Regions from separate parts of the Vibrio sp. F13 genome, predicted to be linked through region 1. Evidence: predicted binding sites of a transcription regulator. Region 1 holds the regulator's gene; the other holds the start of a gene.
What was found. The regulator CRP, encoded in region 1, controls carbon source genes, mostly activating them, when cyclic AMP is high. The targets are predictions, from matches to a motif close to TGTGANNNNNNTCACA.

Region 1 (10,087 bases):
AAAAGCCTCCACAAGGGAGGCTTTCAAGATTCTTAAACTAAACCGTTAATTCGGTATTAGTGAGAACCACAGCTACCGCCGCCGCAGCAGCCGTCTTTTTTCTCTTCACCGTGGTCATGGCCTTCGCCACCACAGCAACCGCCTTCGTGGTCATGATCGTGGTCGTGACCGCCACAGCCGCCTTCTTGGTGTACGTGACCGTGTTGAACTTCTTCTTCAGTCGCTTCACGAACCGCTACAACTTCAACGTCAAACGTTAGAGTTTGGCCAGCTAGCATGTGGTTACCATCAACAACAACTTCGTCGCCATCTACTTCAGTAACTTCAACTGGGATTGGACCTTGGTCAGTATCCGCTAGGAAACGCATGCCAACTTCGATTTGCTCAACACCTTGGAATACGTCAGCAGGAACACGTTGAACTAGTGCGTCGTTGTGTTCGCCGTATGCGTCTTCTGGAGTAACAGTTGCAGAGAACTTGTCGCCAGCTACTTTGCCTTCAAGCTCTTTTTCAAGACCTGTAATTAGGTTGTTGTGACCGTGAAGGTAATCTAGTGGAGCTTCTGCAGTTGATTGGTCAACTACTACGCCATCTTCAAGTTTCACTTGATATGCAACACTAACTACTACGTTCTTTTCAATTTTCATGAGAGCTCCAAGGAGGTTTGGACTAAGCTCGAACAGTTGAGCTTAAGAAAAATTCTGTACCGGGATATTATGGGGATCAATTAACGAAACTCAATCATTCTGGCTTAAAAATACCGATCATTTCTTGATTCGCGTGTTCAGATTTCTCTACAGTTTTCGGTTTACGCTGTTCTGTGAAGTCACAATCGACACATTCCACCAGCTCGATATTATTTTCAATCCACCAACGGAGTGTGTCTTGAGTGTTGCAACTTGGGCAGCTTGCCCCTGCGATAAAGCGTTTTTTCTGTTTCACGTTCATATCCTTTACTGCTCTGGATTCGCGGTTCTTCCCACTCACTTTATTGATAAGTTAAGCAGAGACCGCGTTTATTATTAGGTTAGTTCTATAGTCTGTTATTTCTATGCCCAAGCTCTATTTCTAAGCTCAAGCATGAGTTATCACTTCAAGCTACTGCCAATAGTTTCGAGATTGGTGATCGTTTTCCATCTCGTGTCCAAAGATCTCTTCAAGTTCTTTACGAGCCTCTTTCGCTCTTTGGGCTAACTCGGCATCTTCGTTATGCTGAGGCAGCAACTCTTTCAGCATACCATTATCCAACTTTCTAAAGTGTGCTTCTGCTCGCTTCGCTTTATATGGATGCATGCCAAGTTCAGTCAATGTTTGACGACCTAAATCCAATGCTCCAAGGAAGGTTTCACGCGAATAGTTACTCACACCGTGGTTAAGTAGTTGATACGCTTCAACACGGCTTCGTGCACGCGCCAAGATCTTTAAGCGTGGGAAGTGCTGCTTACATAAATCGACGGTTTTCATGATTTCATCAGGGGAGTCAGTACACAACACAATCGCCTCTGCTTTATCAGCACCGGCTGCGCGTAATAGCTCTAGGTGAGTCGAGTCTCCGTAAAAGACTTTGTAGCCAAACTTTCTAAGGATATGGATTTGGCTGGCATCACTCTCAAGAACGGTAATACGAATCTTATTAGCGTACATCAAGCGACCGATGATCTGACCGAAGCGACCAAAGCCAGCAATGATCACTCGAGGGCTGCGATCAACCACATCCGAAGACATCGCACTTTCGCTGATTTGGTTCAGTTGACGAGCAAAGAACTTATCTTGCAGCTTAAGCATTAGTGGCGTGGTCACCATAGACAGGCTCACTACTACCAGTAAGAACGACACCTGTTCGCCACTTAAGATGCCCTGCGCACTCGCCGCGGTAAAAATAACGAAAGCAAACTCACCACCTTGGCTAAGAATCATCGCCATTCGGCTACGTGCTTTAGCTTGAGTGCCGAAGATACGAGCCAGCGCATACAGCACCAAACCTTTCAATACGACTAGCGACGACACTGCAATAAGTATTGCGAATGGGCTTTCTGCCAGTAGACCTAGGTTTACCGCCATACCCACAGAGATAAAGAACAGACCAAGCAGTAAACCTTTGAATGGATCAATCGCGATCTCAAGCTCGTGTCGATATTCACTTTCAGCCAGAAGTACGCCCGCTAGGAAGGTACCTAATGCCATCGACAAGCCAATCCGTTGCATGATCACAGCAATACCAATCACCAATAACAACGCTGCAACCGTGAAAAGCTCACGGACACCGCTCATCACTACGTATCGGAACAGTGGCCTCAACAAGAAGTGACCACCGACCAGCAGACCAATCACACCGCCTAGCATCCACAGCATGTCAGCCCAACTGCCGCCCGTATTGCCAGCGAGCAAAGGCAGCATCGCCAACATAGGGATAACAGCTATATCTTGGAAAAGCAGTACTGCAAAGCCTGACTGCCCGGCTTCTTTACCACCAAGTTCTCGCTCTTCAATAACGCGTAAAGCAATGGCTGTCGAAGACAACGCTAAACCCATACCTATTACCAGGCTGGTTTGCCAAGTTAATCCAAATAGACAGGCGATGGCGGTAATAATCAGAGTGGTGATCAGCACTTGTGCGCCACCGAGTCCTAGAATCGGCGCTCGCATCTGCCACAGTTTTTTCGGATTAAGTTCGAGACCAATCAAGAAGAGCAGCAGTACCACCCCGAATTCGGAGAAGTGTAGAATCGCTTCGACATCACTGATTAAGCCAAGCCCCCATGGGCCAATTGCCACGCCCGCTAATAAGTAACCAAGTACTGAACCCAAACCGGCGCGCTGTGCGATAGGAACCGCAACCACAGCAGCCGCTAAAAATATAACGCTACTTTGTAGAAAATCATTAGTCAGAGCCATCATCTGCTCCTATATCTTGTAGCGGGTCTCGCAACCAATTTCGATACGCTTCGGCGTGTTGGTAACGCGTCATATCGGAGACATTTCGTGCCCAGTGTAAAACCAAAGGGGATATCCAATTCATCTGACACAAAGCAGCGGTAAGCTCGAATGGTTGCAAGATCTCTTGTAATGGATATTTATTATAGCCTGCGGCACCAAACGCCTCTTCTTTACCACCGGTAGTAATCACACTGCGCCAGTGTTTGCCTTTAAGTGCGCTCTGCTCACCAAACGCAAAACCCTTGCCTAACACGCGATCAAACCACTCTTTTAACAATGAAGGGCAGGAATACATAAACAGAGGATGCTGAAACACGATCACATCGTATTGAAGGAGCAATTCATGCTCATAAGGCACATCGATAAAGAAGTCTGGGTAGATGGCGTAGAGATCATGAACTTTGACATGACCGAGCGACTCTACCTTCTTAACCATCATCTGATTAGCAATAGAGGTTTGCGGCTCTGGGTGCGCGTAGATGATCAACACCTTTGGCACGACTTTGTCTGTCGAGGGAGTATTACTCATTCCTTTGAAACATTCCTTTGAGGGCTAAACGGTGGCAAGGCCACAAGAATTTAAGCAAAAGTTATTAATATGTTATTGGCATCATAACGCAAATTGCATTGTGATCGACTTTTATCTGGTTTCAGCCTACTATGCAGGCGTCTGTTCACCTCTAATTTCTATGCTATTTCAATTATGATTACTTTCTCTGATATTCAATTGCTACGCGGCGGTAAGCCACTCCTCGACCAAGCATCTGCGACTTTTCACCCTGGCGACAAGATCGGTTTGGTTGGTAAAAACGGCTGTGGTAAATCTACGCTATTCGCCTTAATTAAGGACGAACTGTCTATTGATGCGGGTTCATTCAGTAAACCAGCCCATTGGGAAATGGCTTGGGTTGCTCAAGAAACACCTGCATTAGAAAGAACAGCAATTGAATACGTGATTGATGGCGACCGTGAATACCGCGGCCTTGAAGATCAACTAGAGAAAGCTGAACAAGCCGACAATGGCACATTGGTAGCAGAGATCCACGGCAAGATTGAAACCATTGGTGGTTACAGCATAAAGGCACGTGCTGCCGAGTTACTGGATGGCCTAGGCTTTAGCCAAGAACAAATGACATGGAACCTGACTCAATTCTCAGGTGGTTGGCGTATGCGTTTGAACCTAGCGCAAGCCCTACTGTGTCGCAGTGACCTACTGCTACTCGATGAGCCTACCAACCACTTGGATTTAGACGCAGTAATGTGGCTCGAGCGTTGGTTACAAAGCTACCCTGGCACGCTAGTGCTTATCTCGCACGATAGAGACTTCTTAGACCCTATCGTCAACCGCATCGTGCACGTTGAAAACCAACAGCTCAATGAGTACACGGGTAACTACTCATCGTTCGAAACCCAACGAGCGCAAAAACTGATTCTGCAACAAGCGATGTACCAAAAGCAGCAGAAACAGATGTCTCACATGCAGAGCTACATTGACCGTTTCCGTTACAAAGCTTCAAAGGCTCGCCAAGCGCAAAGCCGTATTAAAGCGCTAGAGAAAATGGAACAAGTGCTGCCTGCTCAGTTTGATAATCCATTCAGCTTTGAATTTAGAGAACCAGACGCACTACCAAACCCAATCATGATGATGGATGAAGTATCAGCGGGCTATGATGACAATCTGATTCTAGAAAAGATTCGCTTGAACCTAGTACCGGGCAGTCGTATTGGTTTGCTTGGCCGAAATGGCGCTGGTAAATCAACACTGATTAAACTGCTTTCTGGCGAACTGAAACAGCAAGGCGGTGAACTGAGTTATTCGCAAGGCGTTAAGATTGGTTACTTTGCACAGCACCAGTTAGAAACGTTGCACCCAGAAGAAACACCGCTGCAGCACATGATGCAGATTGCCCCTAAACACACCGAGCAACAATTGCGTGATTACCTAGGTAGCTTCGGTTTCCAAGGTGAAAAAGCACTTGATAAAGTAGCACCCTTCTCAGGTGGTGAAAAAGCGCGTTTAGTATTAGCGCTACTGGTATGGCAAAAACCAAACCTGTTGCTACTCGATGAACCAACCAACCACTTGGATCTCGACATGCGTCAAGCGCTGACTTTTGCCCTGCAGACGTTTGAAGGCGCAATGGTTATCGTATCGCACGACCGTTACCTACTGCGTGCAACTACCGATGATTTATACCTTGTACACGACCGCCAAGTCGCACCGTTTGATGGTGACTTAAGCGATTACTACAAGTGGCTAACCGAGCAACAGAAAGTTGAGCGCAAAGAAGCACAAGCATTGGCACCAGCCAAAGACGGCGCCAACAGTGCAGCAGCGAAAAAAGAGCAGAAACGTAAAGAAGCCGAGTTCCGTAAACTGACGGCACCACTTCGTAAAAAGCTCACTCAATTTGAAAAGCAGATGGATAAATTAACGCAGGCTCTTGAAGAAGCTGAGCAAGAATTATCCGACACATCACTGTATGAAGCTGAAAATAAGGCTAAACTGAATAAAGTACTCGCTCTCCAAGCGAGCAGTAAGTCACAGCTAGAAGAAGTTGAAATGGATTGGATGTCCACTCAAGAAGAGCTTGAGCAGATGGAACAGGATATGGATAGCTTATGAGCCCAGAGCACGCCCCAATATCACTAACACTGGAACGACTATGGCAATTTAGCCTTCAGTATTACAGTGTGCGCGGTGTAAAGGATGCGTGCTTAGCTTTGCAAAACCAGTTCCACGGCAACGTCAATCTACTGCTGCTTCTCAAATGGCTTGATGAGCAGCAATTGTCTTTTGCTGAAGAAGAGTGGCATAAAGTTCAACAGTGTTTAAGCCGCTCTGAAACCCTGCTTCATAGCTATCGAGAGCTACGTAAACATCTCAAAGCACACGTTGTCGACTCTCTATACCGTGAAGCGCTAAAGTTTGAGTTACAGCTTGAAAAGCAACAACAGTCCGATCTGGTCGACTGTATAAACTCCCTACAACTGTACGCTAACCAGCAATCACCGCTCACTTTTCAGTACTGTCGTTTATTAGGGGCTGAAAACCTCTGCGACGCTTTTTCTGAACCAGCACCACAGCCCTAGCTCGTTCTCTTTCCCTTTTATTCAATCAAGATCCAAGCTTAACCTTGATATTATTCAAACGGTTACCCATAGTCTGTTTTTGTATCTCGTATAAGTGAAGCCTTGCGCTTATGCCGAGAATCAACCAAGCTCAAATAAAAACGTGGGCGTTTCGTTACAAACTCAACACGTTATCAAAACCCGTATAAAGAAGCATGGATCGTTTTTATGACAATATTTACCGCAGCTGCTGGTCTCTCTAATCCGCACTTACAAACCTTAGTGCCACGGTTTATTAGGAAGCAGGCGCTGTTTCATCCTCACTGGCAAACCTTAGAAACACCCGATGGTGACTTTCTTGATCTTGCTTGGAGCGAATCACCAGACGGTGACACCTCAAATAAAAATGATCGCAGTAGCAAGCCGATATTCGTTCTATTCCACGGTTTAGAAGGTAGCTTTGAGAGCCCTTATGCCAATGGATTAATGAATGCGTTTGCTAAAGATGGTTGGTTGTCCGTGATGATGCACTTCAGAGGCTGCAGCGGAAAACCCAATCGCCTGGCTCGCGCTTACCATTCAGGTGAAGTCGAAGATGCGCGCTTTTTTCTAAGACACCTGCACGCCCAGTTTCCGAATAACCCTAAGGTTGCGGTTGGCATATCTTTAGGTGGAAACATGCTGGCGAACTATTTGGCTGAGTACGCAGACGACCCATTGCTGTCGGCGGCGACCATCGTATCTGCTCCTTTTGACTTAGCGTGTTGCTCTAGTCGTATTGAGCGTGGTTTCTCCAAGCTCTATAAGAAGTACCTGCTCAACTCTCTAAAATCGAATGCGCTAAAAAAGGTTAACCTGCTGCAGGAAAAACTTGGCATCACCGCTGAAGCCATCAAGAACATCACCAAACTGTATGAGTTTGATGAACGAATCACTGCGCCTCTGCACGGCTTCAAAAATGCCCAAGATTATTATGCGCAATGTTCTGCTCTGCCTAAGCTCAATAAGATCAAACTACCGACTCAGATCATTCATGCCAAAGACGACCCTTTCATGACCGATGATGTGATCCCAAAATTTGTTCTGCCCGATAACATCGATTATCGACTGTTTCAAAAAGGCGGCCATGTTGGGTTTATTACTGGCAGTACACTCAAGCCAAGGTTTTGGTTAGAAGAAGCCTTGCCTGCCTACTATGAAAGTATCCAAGATTCGGCATAATGACCGAGCCTTAGTAAATAGAAGTAAAACAATACTAAGCACACGCATTTCTACATCAATAAACCTATTTATGAACATAAAAGAGAGAAGTATTTATGATCATCCCATGGCAAGACATTGCGCCAGAGACACTGGAAAACCTCATCAAAGAGTTCGTGCTGCGTGAAGGCACAGACTACGGCGACGTAGAGGTTTCACTGCAAAACAAGATTGATCAAGTGAAACATCAATTAGCTTCAGGAGAAGTCAGAATTGTGTTTTCTGAGCTCCATGAAACCGTTGATATTCAAGTCACAAAACGCTTCTAAGCTGCGCTCATAAAGGAGCCGTGTTATAGTGGTAAACGATTGCTAACAAGTAAGTTACTCAAAAGACAAGGGTTGTCATGTCCGCTAAACATCCAATTATTGCGGTGACGGGTTCATCTGGAGCCGGCACCACCACCACCTCAGAAGCCTTCCGTAAAATGTTCAATATGATGGACGTGAAGGCAGCTTGGGTTGAAGGAGATAGTTTCCATCGCTTCACTCGCCCAGAGATGGATGTCGAGATCCGTAAAGCGCGCGAGCAAGGTAAGCACATCAGCTACTTTGGTCCACAAGCCAACGATTTTGGTGCGCTAGAAGAGTTCTTCCGTAAATACGGTAACGAAGGCACAGGTAAAGTACGAAGCTACCTGCACACCTTCGATGAAGCCGTGCCTTACAATCAAATGCCAGGCACCTTTACGCCATGGCAGGAGATCCCTGAAAACTCCGATGTGATGTTTTACGAAGGCCTGCACGGCGGTGTGGTTGATGGCGACATTAACGTTTCTCAACACGTCGATTTGCTGATTGGCATGGTACCTATCGTAAACCTAGAGTGGATTCAAAAATTCGTTCGTGACACCCGCGATCGTGGCCACTCACGCGAAGCCGTAATGGATTCCATTGTTCGTTCGATGGATGATTACCTTAACTACATTACCCCACAATTTTCGCGCACTCACATCAACTTTCAGCGTGTTCCAACCGTAGATACATCTAACCCTCTCAACGCCAAAGGGATTCCAAGTTTAGACGAAAGCTTCGTAGTTATACGTTTGCGTGGCATCAAAAACGTCGATTTCCCCTACCTTCTGGCTATGATTGATGGCTCGTTTATGTCTCGTCATAACACGCTAGTAGTGCCAGGCGGCAAGATGAGTTTTGCTATGGAGCTCATTGTGAGGCCAATCCTGCAACAACTCATCGAAACCGGAAAAATAGGTTAACAAAACGACATTCTGGTTGATTACTTTTCATACCGTGATCATGTGCACAATTTTGCGTAAAAAATCGTAGCTTGGTCACGATTAAAATCAAGAAATAGTACCTGAAAAAGGATACTATTCTTAAACGAAACACAAGATAGCTTGCAGCACTCAACGAGTGCTCTTATCCTACAAGTCAATCCAGGCTTAGCTAAAATACGGAAAGCGGCAAGCATACCCTGCAGAGGAAGTGAGATATTATGGTTCTAGGTAAACCTCAAACCGATCCAACATTAGAGTGGTTCCTTTCACACTGTCATATTCATAAGTACCCTTCAAAAAGTACTTTGATTCATGCTGGTGAAAAGGCAGAAACCTTGTACTACATCGTTAAAGGTTCTGTGGCAGTTCTTATCAAAGACGAAGAAGGTAAGGAAATGATTCTTTCTTACCTAAACCAAGGCGACTTCATCGGTGAGCTTGGCTTGTTCGAAGAAGACCAAGAGCGTACAGCTTGGGTTCGTGCTAAATCTCCTTGTGAAGTAGCTGAAATTTCTTTCAAGAAATTCCGTCAACTTATCCAAGTGAACCCAGATATCCTAATGCGCCTTTCAGCGCAAATGGCAAACCGTCTACAAGTAACTAGCCAAAAGGTTGGTGACTTAGCGTTCCTTGATGTAACAGGTCGTATCGCTCAAACGCTACTAAACCTAGCGAAACAGCCAGATGCAATGACTCACCCTGACGGCATGCAAATCAAGATCACTCGTCAAGAGATTGGCCAGATCGTTGGTTGTTCTCGTGAGACCGTTGGTCGTATCTTGAAGATGCTAGAAGAGCAGAACCTAATTTCTGCACACGGTAAAACTATCGTGGTATACGGCACTCGTTAATCTCGATTAACTGAGCCAAAAATTTGAAAGCCACCAAATGCGAATTTGGTGGCTTTTTTGTTTTCTGAAGACCCAGAGAGCAGATGCGAGATACGATAAAAACTCACAGAATCCTATTTGTAAACTTCCTCGAAGCGAAGCGTACTCGAATCTCTAGGACAAAGTCCGTGCTCGTACCTTTTGTTAACCGTTGGTGCTCTCAAAGATTTTGTCAGCTGATGCTGCAACAAAACCTGTGTAAAGCTCACCGTTGACCATCGCATAACGCTTAGCGAACTCATAGAAGCCGCCAGGAATCATCTCATTGCCTTCAACAAATGAAACTGGGACTTTGTCTGCCATTGTTGATGATTGCTCTAATAAGACCTCTGGAGAGCCTTTAACCTGACCGCCAGATGCATTGATTGTGAAGCCTGACTCGCTCAGGTAGTCATTCACCGCCTGCACTTCATCAAATTCATTTAGCTGGTTCACACTCACCGTAAAGTGGTTTGCACCATATCCATGAGCCGCGAGCCAAGACGCGTATTCGCTCTCTTTCGCTAGTACTTGGAAGTCAGCGAAGCTCAAATCCCAAAGACGACCACCAAACAAGAACTCATGACCTTGAAGCTTACTTGAGTCCACTTGCTCAACCAACTTAGCAACGATCTGTTGCAAGTCACTTGAACACTCTTCTACCTTCAACTCACTAATGAACACTTTTGGTTGTTTTGGATTTGGGTGCTCG
Region 2 (10,087 bases), 750 kb from region 1:
CGCTGGGCTCAAGAGTCTTCTCAGTTAGGTGGTTTGCGCGTTATTTTGCTTAACCCTGCTGAAGCAATGAACGAATCGGCTTCCAACGCACTATTGAAAACTCTGGAAGAGCCATCAAGCAAGTGCATCTTCATTCTGTCTACTCGTAACAGTAATCGCTTAATGCCGACTATTATTAGCCGTTGTCAGCAATTCAATGTGGTTAGTCCGCAGTTAGAGACAGCATCAGCGTGGTTAGATGGTGAAGTGGGCAAAGCGGTACCGCAGTATATTTTAGCACTCAATGACAACGCGCCTTTAAAAGCAAAAGCGATGTTTGAGCAAGGTGGCGTTGAAGCTTCAACAAAAGCGCTCGATGGCTTTGTGAATGTGATAAAAGGCACTCAACCTGACATGCTAAAGTTCTCTACAGAGCTTAGCAAAGACCCTTTGATTCAACTTGGCTGGCTTTGGCATCTATTGTCAGATGTACAGAAGCTGCATTTTGGTTTGGCGAATCAGGCTTTCACTCCGAGTGCGAAAGCACTGTGTGAGGCGATGTCTTATCAAAGTGCTTATGCAGCATCGAATAAACTGCTGACATTGATTGAGCAGTTAAAGCAACACCCTGGGCTCAATACGGAGCTACTCATAATGAATTGGCTGATAGCCACTTGCGAGGAAACATGTTCGTAGATTCCCACTGTCATTTAGACAAACTGGATTACCAAGATTTACACACCAGCGTAGAAGATGTGGTTAACAAGGCGAAGGCTGCTAATGTAGACCAATTGCTTTCTGTCGGTGTGACACTCGATTCGTTTGAAAATATGCTCGAGATGATCTCGCCGTTTGATAACGTTAAAGCCTCTTGTGGCGTTCACCCTCTCGATGTTGAAAGTGATTTCAGCCTAGAGACAATGCGTGAATACGCGAGCAACCCTAAGGTTGTGGCGATTGGAGAGACAGGTTTAGATTATCACTACCAACCAGAGACGGCGGAGCTGCAACAGCTACGATTTAAGCAGCATGTTGAGTTAGCCGTTGAGCTGAATAAACCTTTGATCATTCACACTCGTAACGCACGTGAAGACACATTAGCTATTTTACGTGATGGCGGAGCTGAGAAGTGTGGCGGTGTGATTCACTGCTTTACCGAAGATCAAGCATTCGCAGAAGCAGCAATGGAACTAGGTTTCTATATCTCAATTTCAGGCATTGTGACCTTTAAGCAGGCTACAGAACTTAAAGAAGTTGTTAAAAACCTACCGCTAAACAGGTTGCTGATCGAGACGGATTCTCCATACTTGGCGCCCATTCCATATCGTGGAAAGCAGAATCAACCTGCATATGTCGTCGAAGTGGCGGCCTACATTGCGCAATTAAAAGGTGTGTCGATGAAAGAGGTTGCCGAACAAACGACCAAAAATTACCAAAAACTTTTTTTGCGATAAAAATCTAAGTAAACAAATAAAAGGGAGCAAAAGCTCCCTTTTTGTGTTTTTGATCACCAAAAATACGTTTTTTTTTAATGTTTACGAATTATGTTGAACTTGAGAGCGCTAATTATAACATTTGTAATTTTGTTACTAAAAATAACATTCGCTCCTATTTTATTTACCCAGTAAAATAATAGGGCTCTTGAAAAATACTTATATATTTCAATGCATTAAACACTTGTAAAGCATTGCATTTCTAGATTTGACATGTGATCCAAGACGTGTTTTGAAACTAAATTTCGTAAGTGACTAGAAAGTTAGTTCCCCATCAATATATATTTAGCGGCAGAAAATATAATGCAATACATGGTTACATTTTCGCAGGGTGCTAACATATAGGCTACGGGGGTGTGCCGTTAGAACCCAATATAATTATTTTATCTTTATCAGGAGCATAAACATGTTTAAGAACCTTTTTGCTAGCCTGCAGAAAGTTGGTAAGTCTCTGATGCTTCCAGTATCAGTTTTACCAGTTGCGGGTATTTTGCTAGGTGTCGGTGCAGCAGATCTTCCTTTCATTCCAGAAATCGTTTCAAACTTAATGGAACAAGCTGGTGGTTCAGTATTCGGTCAAATGGCACTACTGTTCGCAGTAGGTGTTGCACTTGGCTTTACTAACAACGATGGTGTAGCGGGTCTAGCTGCTATCGTTGGTTATGGCATCATGACTGCTACACTTGGCGTAATGGCTGGTGTAATGGGCGTTGATAAAATCGATACTGGTGTACTAGGTGGTATCCTAGTCGGTGGTGTTGCTGCTTGGGCATTCAACCGTTTCTTCCGTATTCAACTACCAGAGTACCTTGGCTTCTTCGCTGGTAAGCGTGCTGTGCCAATCATCACAGGTTTCTCTGCGATTGGTCTAGCAATCCTACTATCTGTAGTATGGCCACCAGTTGGCGGCGCTATCTCTGCGTTCTCTGATTGGGCTGCTCACCAAAACCCACAAGTGGCGTTTGGTATCTACGGTATCGTTGAGCGTTCTCTAATTCCATTTGGTCTTCACCACGTTTGGAACGTACCTTTCTTCTTTGAAGCTGGTACTTGTGTAAACGCTGCTGGCGAAACTCAAAACGGTGTTCTTACTTGTTACTTAGTTGCTGATGACGCATCTCGTGCAGCGGGCAATGGCTTCGGTCAGCTAGCTGGTGGTTACATGTTCAAGATGTTCGGTCTACCTGCTGCTGCAATCGCGATTGCACACTCAGCTAAGCCTGAAAACCGCGCTAAAGTAATGGGCATCATGGCTTCTGCTGCGTTGACTTCATTCCTAACGGGTATCACTGAACCAATCGAATTCTCTTTCCTATTCGTTGCTCCAGTACTGTACGCAATCCACGCTCTACTAGCTGGTTCTGCATACGTTCTTGCGAACACTCTAGGTTTTGTACACGGTACATCTTTCTCACACGGTCTAATCGACTTCCTAGTTCTATCTGGCAACGCGTCTAAGATGGGCCTAATGGTTGTATGTGGTATTGCTTACGCTGCAATTTACTACATCGTATTCCGCACTGTGATTAAAGCTCTAGACCTTAAAACTCCAGGCCGTGAAGACGAGACTGAAGAAGAGTCAGTTGCGACTGGTTCTGAACTTGCTGGTGAGCTAGTTGCTGCATTCGGTGGCAAAGCGAACATCACTGGTCTTGACGCTTGTATTACTCGTCTACGTGTTGCAGTAGCTGATACAGCTCTTGTTGACCAAGACAAGCTGAAGAAACTAGGCGCTGCAGGTGTTGTAGTAGTAGCGGGTGGCGTACAAGCTATCTTCGGTACTAAGTCTGACAACCTTAAGACAGACATGGATGAGTGGATCCGTAACAACGGTTAATTCTCTGATTCAATAAATTGAAAGGAGGCCGAAAGGCCTCCTTTTTTGTTTTCTGCTCTATGAAAGATCTATTGTGCTTAATCTCCATTAACTCAGATACTTATCATTCAACTCGATCAGTTGATGGTTGCTCTTAAATTTTTCGTGTCTTTTATCTTTTACCTAGCGATGACACCTTTCGTTATTATTCCAGTAAACTACCGCTTTTAAACACAGTCTGAGAATATTATGAAACATCGTTACTTGATCGGCCTTATGTGCTGCAGCGGAGCCTCGTTTGCTCACGCTTCTGAAGCTCCAGCTTTGGAAGTTGGACTTGCCATTGACCAAGACCTGAGTGTCGTTGTGGAATTTGATCAGAAATACCGTGCTACGATTGGCAATGACGGCGCTGCCTTTGATTACATTTTGAAGCGTGGTCAGTTCGAGACTGAAGCTCCGTTGAGCTGGTACGTCGGTGCTGGTGCTTGGGCTGAATGGAATGACGACTTTGGCTTACGCTTGCCGTTAGGCGTGAAAGTGAATTTCTACGAAGGTTGGAATGCTTACGCTCAAGTTCACCCTGAACTCGATATGTATAAAGGTGTTGAGTTGCAAGTGGGCGGCGCTTTAGGTGTTACCTATAAGTTCTAACCTGAACTAAAACCGTTTTAATAATGAAAAAACCAGCATTTAGCTGGTTTTTTAGTTTGGGCCGATCTTATATTTTTGCTTCATTGAGCCGCTTAGAAAGTAAAACTCAGTCCGACATTGGCTTGGAATTGGTTCATCCAGTCGGTATCAAAGCGAATGATGCACTCTTGCCCGTTATTTGGGATATTACAAACACCGGAGGTATCGTTGTCGACAACCGTGCCTAACCAACGTACTTGTGTGTTCAACGCTAGTCGGTCACTAAATTTGTACTCTAAGCCACCAAAGATAGAAGTTGAGAATCCATACTTATCTTTTGCCCAGTCTACATCGACGTAAGAAGCACCCAGGCCTAGCCCTAGATAACCCGACAACACAGGCGAAGCAGGGTAGTAGATGCTGCTTTGAAGGTGCAGGTATTGGATGGAGGAGCTTAGGTTAAGCGTTTCTAATTCCGAGCTCTGATTGGAGTAGAAGAAGCCGATGCGTCCTTTTTCAAGTGGCGTTTCAATGGCAAAGGTGTAATTTTCAGAGCCTTTCATGTCATAGGTTTTACCGTCCTGGTCTTCGACACTGCCACCGCCGGTATAACCTACCATAGGTGTAATGATGATCTCCGGCGAAGCATACGCGCTTGAAACGGAGAGAAGCGTAATCAGTGCCATCATATTTGCTTTGTTATTCATGAGTATATCCTTATCCATACACTTACTAATTGTGATGGTTACATCAATATTGTGCGACTAATTTCGACGATTCTTGAAGATACTTCACACACCTGATAGTACTTAAATAGAGACTCGACAAATTAATAATAAACCAGAGGTGTCTATGGACCATAATCTGAAAAATGCCCTACAAATTACCGTGTTTATCTACATGATCATTCTTTCATTTGGCTTTATTGCGATTGGTAGTTAATACCATCTATTGCGAGGCTGAGTTTTGATACTCAGGGAATAATGAATAGTGGGATTATAACCAATATTGATACAGCAATAGACTTGGATTATTACGCTAAGTTTATTGCTGGAAAAACAGCACTGGTCGCTCAAGGTGGCGGACAGAGAAGTATTTTTACTTCTGGAGTGCTGGATGCCTTTCTTCTCTCAAATTTTGACCCCTTCGACGAATTTTTTGGTACCTCAGCAGGTGCTCTCAACTTATGTGCTTATCTGTGCCGTGATAAAGGCCTTGGGCGTTCTTTTGTTCTCGACCTCACAACCTCACCAGAGTTCTTCAATCTCTTTTCCTATATACGACACAGAAAGAACCTAGGATTAGAATGGGCGCTAGAACAAATCATGGCTTACCCATATAAGCTCGATCTGGATTTAGGGCGACAAACGCTAGGCGATCGCCACTTCTATGCGGCTGTAACGGATTCCAAAGACTTACGAGACCACTACTTCCCATTATTGGGCGAAGATTGGTACAAGGTGATGATTGCGACCTGTGCTATTCCTCGCTTGTACAATGACGAAGTCTTTATTGGTGACAGTGCTTATGTGGACGGTGGTGTATCGGCGTGTATCCCAGTTCAGGAAGCGTGGCGAAGACAAGCTCGTTCTATTGTGGTGATTCGTACTGAGCCAGTGGTGGAGGAAGGTAATACCCATTTGGTTGAAGCACCAGTTAAGGGATCTTCAGTCAAAGCGCCTAAACCTATATCTGCAGAAGAACTGGAGTGGTTCCGCGAATCTTTCGACAGTGTTCAAGGCCATTGGCAACAGAAAGTGGAACAGTGGAAAACCGACTGGACCTCTTTCTTCCAACAACAAATTATGCGCTCAAAAGAGCAGAAGCGTGACCGTGGGCATTTAGACCTGCTGAACGGTGGTCGCTGGCTATTTGGTGCAGATGATATTTATCGCTTAAGTCATTTAATCGGAGATAAGTTTGATTCAGGGTTGGCTGACATGCTGATGGTGCATTATCAGACCTACTCATTGACTCAGGATTTTTTGAATTCGCCACCAGACGACGCGTTTGTGGTTCAGATAGCACCTAGTCAAACGCTTAAATCGAGCTCATTAATGAGTCATAAAGATGATTTACTGCATGATTACGAATTGGGTTTAGAAGCCGGTTACCGATTTGTGGAGACCTATACCTCAACGGAAAACGCTCGCAACTCGCATATGCCACAGTTAGCCACCATTGCTGCGGGTAACTAATTCCCGAAGTTGATGAGCTAGCATGCTGTGAGCTCGTTATGCTGTTTAAGCAGATTTTAGTGAGTCGTGTTCTGAAATGAAAAAGGGTTATTGAACTTGGTTCGATAACCCTTTTAAGTTTTTGAGATTAGGCGAATCGTTTCGCCTTAAGGTCAAATATTAGGTGACAGGCAAGATTCTCATACAGTTGGTTGACCCTGCTACATCCATAATGTCGCCTTGAGTGACGATCACTAGGTCACCAAACTTAAGGTGTCCTTTCTCTTTCAAGCAAGTGAGTGTAGATAGTGCAATGTCAAAGCTGTCTTCGGCTTCTGTCTCGAAGTAGATTGGTGTCACACCTCGGTATAAGGTACAGCGATTAAGCGTTCCTTCGTTACGAGACAGCGCGTAGATCGGCATGTCGGCACTCAGGCGAGACATCATCAGTGCGGTGCGGCCTGACTCGGTGAGAGTGACAACGCCTTTAATGCCTTCCATATGGTTTGCAGAGTAGATGGTCGCCATCGAAACGGTTTCTTCGGCAGTAACAAAGGTGCGGTCAATACGGTAATTGGATTGGTTATTAATGCCTGCCATTTTTTCCGCACCAATACAGACTTCAGCCATCGATTTTACGGTCTCGACTGGGTAGTCACCAGCTGCAGTTTCACCAGAAAGCATCACAGCATCGGTGCCATCGAGTACGGCGTTGGCAACATCCATAACTTCGGCACGGGTTGGCATTGGCGCAGAAATCATTGATTCCATCATCTGAGTTGCGGTGATGACAGTTCGGTTAAGCGCTCTGGCACGGCGTATAAGCTGTTTTTGTACTCCGACTAACTCAGGGTCGCCAATTTCCACTCCGAGGTCACCACGAGCCACCATGACCACATCTGAGGCCATTATGATGTCATCCATGTTCTCAACTGTAGCTACTGTCTCTGCTCGCTCCACTTTTGCGACGAGGTGAGCTTCTAAGCCGGCTTCTCGTGCAAGCTGACGAGCATAGTGCATGTCTTCACCATTACGAGGGAAAGACACCGCTAGGTAATCCACTTTGATTTGTGCGGCGGTGACGATGTCGCGCTTGTCTTTTTCTGTTAGCGCTTCTGCGGAAAGGCCACCCCCTTTTTTGTTGATGCCTTTGTTATTTGAGAGTGGGCCGCCAATGATGACTTCGGTATGAACGCGACAGCCTTCCACTTTGGTTACTTTGAGTTGAACACGACCATCGTCAAGCAACAGTATATCGCCGGCGGATACGTCGTTAGGCAGTTCTTTGTAATCAAGGCCAACGGCTTCTTGATTGCCTTCACCTAAACCTAGGCTGCTATCGAGAGTGAACAGGTCGCCTACGGCAAGTTGGATTTTGCCATCTTTGAATGTCGACACACGAATCTTGGGACCTTGTAAGTCTCCGAGAATGGCGATTTGAGTACCGTGTCTTTTTGCTATTGCTCTGACTTTTTCTGCGCGTTGTATATGGTCGTCGCTGGTGCCGTGAGAGAAGTTCATACGAACAATATTGGCACCGGCTTTGATGATCTCTTCAAGCACGTTACCTTTATCAGTAGAAGGGCCTAGCGTTGTGACGATTTTCGTTTTTCTTAATTCGGCTGTCATGAATACTCCTAGAGTGAGGCCAAGTAATCTTTTAAAAGACTGAATTAAGTATATGCATTAATTGATAATTTATTGGGAGCTAGGAGGATATTTCTTGATTTGCCTTTAATTATTGAATTCAGGGCTCAAATGCGATGTTTTATTCTGAAAATTAAGTCGCAAATTATCGATGTGGGTGTTAATTTTCCTCGAACTATTTGACTCGATACACAAAGATTCATGTATATACGTGATACTGGTCACGGCGATATACCAAGTGACTTCACAATTACTTCGCAAAGTAAAAAAATTACCTCGTTGATGATTTCTGGAGCGTAAAATGTACATGGCTCAACCGGGCCATATTGATCATATCAAACAGGTCAATGCTGGTCGTGTATATAAACTAATTGACCTTAAAGGTCCTATTTCTCGTATCGATCTGTCCAAGCAAAGTGAGTTGGCTCCGGCGAGTATTACTAAAATTACCCGTGAACTCATTGAAGCTCACCTTATTCACGAAACGACGGTTCAAGAAGCCACGACTCGTGGGCGTCCTGCTGTCGGTCTGCAAACCAATAACGAAGGTTGGCAATTTTTGTCGATGCGTCTTGGTCGCGGATACTTGACGATCGCGCTCCATGAATTGGGCGGCGACGTGCTTATCGATACCAAGATTGATATCCATGAACGTGATCAAGACGATGTGCTTGCGCGTCTTCTCCATGAAATCGATGAGTTCTTCCAAACCTATGCCGAGCAACTCGACAGGGTGACGAGTATCGCTATCACACTGCCAGGTCTGGTGAATTCAGAGCAAGGTATTGTGTTGCAGATGCCGCACTATAACGTTGAAAACTTAGCGTTGGGGCCGGAGATCTACAAAGAAACCGGTTTGCCAGTTTTTATTGCCAATGATACCCGAGCGTGGGCATTAGCAGAAAAGCTGTTTGGTAACTCACAAGACAACGACAACTCTGTTCTTATCTCGATTCACCACGGTTTAGGTGCCGGGATCATTCTTGATGGTCGCGTTCTGCAAGGACGTCACGGTAACATCGGTGAGTTGGGGCATATCCAGATCGACAAGGAAGGCAAGCTTTGCCACTGTGGTAATCGAGGCTGTTTAGAAACGGTGGCGAGTTCTCAGGCAATCCGTGAGCAAGTCAAAGAGCGATTGGTAAATGGTGAAGAATCAACGCTAACGGTGTTTGAAGACGTCACTATTGAACAGATCTGTGCTGCCGCTGCTAATGGGGATCCGCTGGCTGTCGAAGTGATTGAACAGTTAGGCCGTTATCTAGGTTCTGCGATTGCGATTGTGATTAACCTGTTCAACCCAGAGAAAATCTTGGTGGGTGGTGTTATCAATCAGGCGAAGAGCGTGTTATACCCGGCGATTCAAAAGTGTATCGAAGAGCAGAGTCTATCGGTTTACCATAAAGACTTAGAGCTGGTGGAATCTCGTTTTTATAAGCAGGCAACCATGCCAGGTGCTGCGCTCATCAAGCAGGCCTTATACGATGGCCAACTGTTAATGAAAGTTATTGAAGGTTAACCCCTTTTTCTCGTCTTGTAGCCTTACCTTGAACCTTTCCATGTACTTAAGCTTTGTATAACATCATTTGTTGTACTTAGTTTAAGCATTCTGTGCATTGGCGCTTTGCTTTAACCTATTGAAGTAGGCTATTGTAGCCACAGTTATTATTTGTCACTAAGGTGTTGTATGTCTGGCGTTTTAAATTCGGTTGATCAGAGAACCAAACTGGTCGGTGAAAACCGTCTGGAACTCTTGTTATTCAGCTTAAATAGTCGTCAACTATTTGCGATTAACGTATTTAAAGTGAAAGAAGTCCTCAAAGTGCCAGTACTCACTCGCTTACCGGGCTCTCATCATCATATTACGGGTGTTGCGTCTTTACGTGGTGAATCGGTGCCTGTTATCGATTTACGCAGTGCCATTGGCTTTCCGCCATCTCGTGCGGAGTCTCAAGAGAGCAACCTGATTATTACGGAATACAACCGAACCGTACAAGGTTTCTTGGTTGGGCAAGTTCGTAATATCGTGAACACGACATGGACAGAAATCCAGCCGCCGCCAAAGACAACAGGCCGTGCAAACTACCTAACCGCTATTACGCATATTCAAGAAGAAGAGCAGCACAAGATCGTCGAGATCATCGATGTTGAGAAAGTGTTGGCTGAGATCATTGATTACGATGTCTCGATCTCTGAAGGCGTTTTAGATGAACAATTAGCTCAGGAGATGATAGGACGCAATGTGCTTATCGTTGATGACTCTTCAACAGCGCGTAACCAAATTAAAGGCACCTTGTCGCAGCTGGGTTTGAACATTATTGAGTGTTGTGATGGCTTAGAAG

Region 2: LMH68_RS13090 (ROK family protein) is a predicted target of CRP. The motif match lies at 7,956-7,971, and genes of this name have one in related genera.

Annotation. Positions count from the first base shown of each region.
Region 1 covers NZ_CP170175.1:2,060,692-2,070,778, reverse strand. Annotated here, with positions in the region: gene slyD (peptidylprolyl isomerase) at 57-647, opposite strand; gene LMH68_RS09455 (YheV family putative zinc ribbon protein) at 742-942, opposite strand; gene kefB (glutathione-regulated potassium-efflux system protein KefB) at 1,099-2,895, opposite strand; gene kefG (glutathione-regulated potassium-efflux system ancillary protein KefG) at 2,882-3,466, opposite strand; gene LMH68_RS09440 (ABC transporter ATP-binding protein) at 3,641-5,563, shown strand; gene LMH68_RS09435 (TIGR02444 family protein) at 5,560-6,030, shown strand; gene LMH68_RS09430 (hydrolase) at 6,238-7,230, shown strand; gene LMH68_RS09425 (YheU family protein) at 7,326-7,538, shown strand; gene LMH68_RS09420 (phosphoribulokinase) at 7,616-8,485, shown strand; gene crp (cAMP-activated global transcriptional regulator CRP) at 8,725-9,357, shown strand; gene LMH68_RS09410 (DUF1338 domain-containing protein) at 9,541-10,087, opposite strand, start outside.
Region 2 covers NZ_CP170175.1:2,812,639-2,822,725, forward strand. Annotated here, with positions in the region: gene LMH68_RS13050 (DNA polymerase III subunit delta') at 1-675, shown strand, start outside; gene LMH68_RS13055 (TatD family hydrolase) at 666-1,433, shown strand; gene ptsG (PTS glucose transporter subunit IIBC) at 1,879-3,309, shown strand; gene LMH68_RS13065 (hypothetical protein) at 3,538-3,942, shown strand; gene LMH68_RS13070 (outer membrane beta-barrel protein) at 4,035-4,628, opposite strand; gene LMH68_RS13075 (YnhF family membrane protein) at 4,774-4,863, shown strand; gene LMH68_RS13080 (patatin family protein) at 4,905-6,119, shown strand; gene pyk (pyruvate kinase) at 6,279-7,727, opposite strand; gene LMH68_RS13090 (ROK family protein) at 8,047-9,264, shown strand; gene LMH68_RS13095 (chemotaxis protein CheV) at 9,433-10,087, shown strand, end outside.